DNA from 2 places in the Kurthia sp. FSL E2-0154 genome. Region 2 is predicted to be linked to the other one. Evidence: predicted binding sites of a transcription regulator. Region 2 holds the regulator's gene; the other holds the start of a gene.
What was found. Region 2 encodes LexA, which represses DNA repair genes until DNA is damaged. Its sites were predicted from a motif close to CGAACATATGTTCG; they were not measured.
Positions count from the first base shown of each region.

Region 1: the regulator LexA is predicted to act here: its motif matches at 1,572-1,585, upstream of parE (DNA topoisomerase IV subunit B).

Region 1 is NZ_JBBOPO010000001.1:1,020,031-1,023,465, reverse strand. It holds gene parE (DNA topoisomerase IV subunit B) at 1-1,552, opposite strand, end outside; gene plsY (glycerol-3-phosphate 1-O-acyltransferase PlsY) at 1,905-2,507, shown strand; gene MHB75_RS04910 (HesB/YadR/YfhF family protein) at 2,531-2,821, shown strand; gene MHB75_RS04905 (acyl-CoA thioesterase) at 3,238-3,435, opposite strand, start outside.
Region 2 is NZ_JBBOPO010000001.1:539,607-543,041, forward strand. It holds gene MHB75_RS02540 (bifunctional metallophosphatase/5'-nucleotidase) at 1-1,065, opposite strand, end outside; gene lexA (transcriptional repressor LexA) at 1,370-2,017, opposite strand; gene yneA (cell division suppressor protein YneA) at 2,178-2,480, shown strand; gene MHB75_RS02555 (YneB family resolvase-like protein) at 2,480-3,139, shown strand; gene MHB75_RS02560 (DUF896 domain-containing protein) at 3,280-3,435, shown strand, end outside.

The sequences.
Region 1 (3,435 bases), 480 kb from region 2:
ATGTTAATAATAATACTTGAATGTGCGCACCATCTGTATCGGCATCGGTCATAATGATCACTTTATCATACGCTGCATCTTCTACATTAAAGTCTGCACCGACACCCGCACCAACAGCATGAATGATTGTCGCGATCTCTTCGTTTTTCATAATGTCTTGTAATTTTGCTTTTTCAGTATTAATGACTTTACCGCGAAGTGGCAAAATCGCTTGGAATGAACGGTCACGCCCTTGTTTTGCTGAGCCACCTGCTGAATCTCCTTCGACTAAATACAGTTCATTTTTCGCCGCATTTTTTGATTGTGCTGGCGTTAACTTACCTGATAATAGCGTCGATTGCTTTTTATTCTTTTTGCCATTACGTGCATCTTCTCTCGCCTTACGTGCTGCTTCACGTACTTGTTGTGCGCGAATCGCTTTACGCACAAGTGATGTACTAAGCTCTGCATTTTCTTCTAGCATGTACATTAATTGTGTCGAGACGACTTGATCAACTGCACTACGCGCTTCGCTTGTACCTAGTTTTCCTTTTGTTTGTCCTTCAAACTGTAGTAAGCCTTCTGGGATTCGAACGGAAACAATTGCAGCCAATCCTTCACGAATATCTGAGCCCTCTAGGTTTTTATCTTTTTCTTTTAATAAGCCTACTTTACGTGCATATTCGTTAAAAGCGCGCGTTAAAGCAGCTTTCGCACCTGTTTCATGTGTACCGCCATCACGTGTACGCACATTATTTACGAAAGATAGAATGGTTTCTGAATAACCGTCATTGTATTGGAACGCAAACTCCACTTCAATTTGGTCCTGTGTACCTTCTACATATTTGACTGGGTGTAGCACATCTTTTTCATCATTTAAATAAGCTACGAATGCTTCAATCCCGTTCTCATAATGATACACCTCATGTTTTTCTGTATTTTCATCAATTAACTCGATTTTTAACCCTTTTAATAAGAAAGCCGATTCACGTAATCGTTCTGCTAATGTATCGAAATTATATTTTGTAACGGAGAAAATCGTTGGATCTGGCTTAAAATGAACCAGTGTCCCTGTCTCTTTCGTTTTACCTAGCTGTTCTAGCGTCGTTACAGGCGTTCCACCGTTTTCAAAACGCATTTGATACTTAGTACCTTCTCGGTAAATTGTTACTTCTAAAAACGACGACAGCGCGTTTACAACGGATGAACCTACACCATGTAGTCCTCCTGAAGTTTTGTAGCCACCTTGACCGAATTTACCACCTGCATGAAGTACAGTAAAGATAACCTCTGGTGTAGGCTTCCCTGTTTTGTGCATACCTGTAGGCATACCTCGACCGAAGTCGCGTACGCTGATGGATTGATCTTCATGTAATGTGACGATAATGTGGTTACCGAAGCCTGCTAGCGCTTCATCAACTGCGTTATCGACGATTTCGTAAACGAGATGATGTAAACCTCTACTATCCGTCGACCCTATGTACATCCCTGGTCTTTTTCTTACTGCTTCAAGACCTTCAAGTACTTGAATATCATCTTCATTATAAGACGATAGTGTATTATTTTTCGTCAAAAAAAATCCTCTCCTAACACGAACATCTGTTTCGCTTTATTTAAGTCTAGTATGAACTTAGCGTTTCTGTCAACAGCATACAGGCTATATATAAGGCTTGATTATACACTAAATCATTGAATTTACAAATATAGCTAGCTACTGTTCAACGTTTTTTACATAGCCTTCTTATTATAAGAGTAAATTTTGCTTTGTGGCAAACAGTTACTGTATTTTTATTGCGAAATAAACGATTTCAGCATAAACTGAAAACACCTACATTGTCTTATTGTTCCAAAAGCGTAAGCATGATAAAATATTATGACAATATATTAGTACCTGTAACTAAGAGAAAAAGAAGGAGCATTCATATATGAATACCGCAATCGTCATTATTCTAGCCTATTTAATTGGCTCCATCCCATCTGGTCTATGGATTGGTCAACTGTTCTATAAAACAGACATTCGAAAGCATGGTAGTGGGAATCTAGGTGCTACAAACACATTTCGCGTACTTGGTAAAAAAGCCGGTGCGGTTGTCACAGTCATGGATATCTTAAAAGGAACGCTCGCTACGTTATTACCCACGTTTGCGATTCTTTCAAACAGTCATGTTCATCCGCTTGTAGCTGGTGTCATCGCTGTTGTCGGGCATATGTTCCCAATCTTCGCGAAATTCCGCGGAGGTAAAGCTGTCGCAACATCTGCGGGTGTGCTATTTGGTTATCACTGGCCCATCTTCGTCATTTTATTAATTGCTTTCCTACTTTGTTTAAAAGCATTTAAAATGGTGAGTCTTGCTTCGATGTTCGCCGCAGTCGTTGCATTCATTTATGGATTAACGTATGCTGTACTTGACCAAGAATATTTACTATTCGCTGTTGTCACAGCTCTTGCAACATTCGTTATTTATCGCCACCGCGCAAACATAAAACGAATCAAAGAGGGTACAGAACCTAAAGTAACGTGGATTTAAAATCAAAAGGAGTGTGCATGTATATGGAAATTTTGATTACAGATGAAGCAATCAAGTGGTTTCAAAAAGAGATGGACTTAGAGCCTGGCGCACATATTCGCTTCTTTGCTCGCTATGGTGGCTCAAATCCCTTCCACGAAGGTTATTCCATCGGCATGAATACAGATACACCGATTGACGCTGCTGTTGTCACTGAACAAGGCGGTTACCGCTTCTTCATCGAAACAGACGATCTCTGGTTCTTTGACGGACATGATTTTAAAGTAAAAGTCGACAATGACTTAGACGAACTTTTATACGAATATGTTGACTAGAAGAATGGGTGCATACCCATTCTTTTTTATTTGGAGTGGGATGTGTGGAAGGTGGGGTGGGGCATTCGACCGTCCAAACGAGACATTCGAGGGCGAAAATGGGGCACTCGCAGCTTGATTCGGGTCACTCGCTCCTGAAAATGAGACATTCGAGAGCGAAAATGGGTCACTCGCCCAAACAACCTAAATTGCCCCCTTTTTGTACTTTCTTCAAGGCTTTTGAGTAATTCAAAAAGACTTCAGTTGACTAGAATGGTGTGAATTCGAACATTCGACCCGCGTTTTGGGACATTCGTCGAAGTGTTTGGGGCACTCGCCCATCGATTCGGGCATTCGACCGGCAAAACGGGACATTCGAGGGCGAAATCGGGTCACTCGCCTACTACACGTACTTCATAAAAAAAACCAGAATGCGCTCATTCTGGTTTTTCTTCTGCAATTTCTAAATAGCGTTCGTACCATGCTGGGTCAATTTTCATCATAGAAACTGGGCGGAAAGAGTCTTTTCTAACAACGATATGTTCAGTTGTTGCTGTTGCAGCAACTGTTCCGTCTTCATGGAGTATCTCGTAACCGTAGACTGTACGTAAACGGTCCTGTGTTTTTACCCATGT
Region 2 (3,435 bases):
TGCTGGTGTCTTCATAAAGTCTTTTGTTTTTGAACTTAGTGTACCTGTTACAACTGAATAAGCAGATGCATAGTTATATGCTTCAACTACGCGAACACCTTTGTACGTGCCGTTAGCATAGCCATGATTATGACCAGCAAAAACGACGTCAATTGAGTTCGACGGATCGAGTTTATTTGCTGTTTTCAACATATCAATTACATCGCCTGTTAAATGTGAATTTTCTTGTGTTTCAATAGAAGAATTGGCATCTTTATCGACTTCGACAGATGAGTGAGCGACAACGGCGATTGCTTTTACGCCTTGTTTACGTAATTCTTTTGTATATTTTGCAACAGCTTGTCCAGGGTCCACTACATCGATATCTTTTGTATGTTGTGCTAAAACGACTTCTTTAATACGTGGTGTTACAATGCCGATGAAGCCGACTTTTACACCGCCGATTGTTTTAACTGTATAAGGTTTGAAGCCTTTAACTAATTTTTTTGTCTTTTTATCAACTACATTTGCTGAAAGAATCTCCATTTTAGAAGTTGTTTGTTTATAATCTTCTACGAATTCATAGTTTTGTGTTACACCTTTGATGGGTTTTTTACCTTTCCAAATACGTTGGAATTCGTCTAAACCTTCATCGAATTCATGGTTTCCAAGTGCACCAATCGAGAAATTCATTGCATTTAAAATATTCATTGTTGGTTCATCTTGTAAAAGACTTGAGATAGCAGGAGAGCCACCTACTGTATCACCAGCATGAATTGAAAGTGAATTAGAAGTTGTTGATTTCAACTTATTTGCTTTTGCAAAAGCAGCTTTTTCTTGTTCGAAGTTATACGCTAAAGAAGCCATCCCACCGACTGGCGTACCTACATTATCTTTTTTGTTATTCCCATCAATATAACCGTGTAAGTCGTTCATACTTAAAAGTTGTACAGGGATTTTTTTCTCTACTACTTTTTTACTTGTTGTTTTAGCTGTTGCATTGATTCCTGCACCGAAAGAAAATGGTACGGCAGTTAGTAATGCAGCAACGCTTAATGAAGTAATAATCTTCGATTTAAACATCATTTCGCCACCCCTTAAAATAAAATTGTTTCCTCCTAAATATAAGAATTACATCCTGAAATAGCAATATATTATTGAATTATTCGATTTAACAGAAAATATAGTTTTTTTAGATATTGTTATAAAAATACAATTTGTATAAATATAAAATAAGCTAAAAGTAATAAGTCAGACATTAGACGTTAGTCATTTGAACATATGCTAGCAAGTAAGTGATTAAGATGTCTATAGTAAAAAAATAAATCTAAACAAAATAAAAACTAGTAATGAATGTAAAAAAAAACATTCTTTACTAGTTGAAATTTATTTAAAATGAATGAATATTTCTGTATAGACCAACTACTTTACCTAAAATCGATACGTTTTGAACAATAATTGGTTCCATTGAAGAATTCTCAGGTTGCAAACGGTAATAACCGTCTTCTTTATAGAAACGTTTTACCGTTGCTTCGTCGTCTTCAGTCATTGCCACAACGATCTCACCGTTATTTGCAGAAGACTGTTGTTTCACAATGACATAGTCACCATCTAGAATACCTGCTTCAATCATCGACTCACCCATAATTTCTAGCATAAAAATATGGTCATCAGATGTACCATATGTATGTGGAATTGGGAAGTACTCTTCAATATTTTCAATTGCTGTGATGGGCATACCTGCTGTTACTTTACCAAGAAGTGGAACATGCATCACACCTTGTTTTGTAGCCGTAGTCGATTCAAAAGGATTTAAAATTTCAATTGCACGAGGTTTCGTTTTATCGCGACGGATATAACCCTTACTTTCTAAACGTTCTAAATGTCCGTGTACAGTTGAACTAGAAGCTAATCCAACAGCCAACCCAATCTCGCGTACAGAAGGCGGATAACCCTTACTTTGTACTTCCTCTTTAATAAAATTTAAAATCGCTTCTTGACGCTTTGAAAGTTTTGTTTTTTTCAATGCAGTGTTCACAACCTTCACCTCAACTTCCTACTATATTTTGTATTTTGAGTATAACATCGTAGAAAATCAAATGCAAACAATTGTTCTGAAAAAACCGTTGACAAAAACAAGTGTTCGAGTTTATGATGGGAACAAACATTCTAGTAAAAAGTTGGAAGGGGAAATTCAGATGAAGTGGATCAAAAATAATGTGATGGTGATTTGTTTTTCGGTAGTTGTATTATTGTTTGTTGGTAATGTTGTACGTGATACAATAGCGAAGACGCATGTAACTGAAATTCGAATTACAGAAGGTGATACATTATGGTCTTTAGCTCAAAAATATAGCGGAGATATGAAACCACAAAAATGGATGAACCAAGTTATTAATCAAAACAATTTAGTTGATGGGCAAATTATGGCGGGAGAGAAATTAACCGTACCGATTACGAATCATGAATTACAACAAATAGAATTAGCGAGTGATCAATAATGAAATTTAAAAAAGCTGTAGCTTACTGTCGCGTAAGTACAGAAAAAGAAACGCAGAACCAGTCTTTAGAAAGACAAAAAATTGAATTAACTGCCTATGCTAAAGAAAAAGGGTACACATTAGATTGTATTTTTGAAGACCGCCATAGTGGTTATGATATTGAGCGTGAAGGATTATTAGAATTGTTAGATTTCTTAAAACAATATCCGCAATCTGCTCTATTTATTCAAGATGAGACACGTATTGGACGCGGGAATGGTCGAATGGCTGTTTTACATCTTTTACAAAAATACGATACAACGATTTACTCTATGTCATCAGATGGTGAAATGAAACTAAACGATATGGATTCGATGTTACTGGAGATTTTAGCGATTGTAGAGGAGTACCAACGCAAAATACATAATGCAAAAATCAAACGAGGAATGCGTCGTGCTGTTGAAAATGGCTATCGTCCAGAATTAAATATTAGTAATCGTGGTAATCCAGAAGGACGCGAAAGAATTGATGTGCCGCTTGATCAAATTGTTGCATTAAGAAAAAAGGGGCTTACTTATGAAGAAATAGCTGCCACGTTAAAAATTGCTGGTTTTCATGTGAGTAAAGCAACTGTACATCGTCGTTATACAGAGTATGTACAAGAACAACAAAATCAATAGAATTTTTTCTCTAAAATGTCTTTTTAAGTTTTTAAATCGTTATTTTTAAGCTTTTTTCAGGATTTTTGAGCTGAATACTTGCTAAATTGCTGTATTTTTCATACCTTTAATGTAGTGACTAGGTCGAAAGGATGAAAATTATGCTATCAAAAGAAAAACTAGCGCGTATTAGTGAATTATCAAAAAAGAAAAAAGCAGGTACATTGACTGTTGAAGAAGCAAAAGAACAGACGACACTGCGCCAAGAATATTTAGATACATTCCGTAAAACAATGCGTAATACAATCGAAAACGTT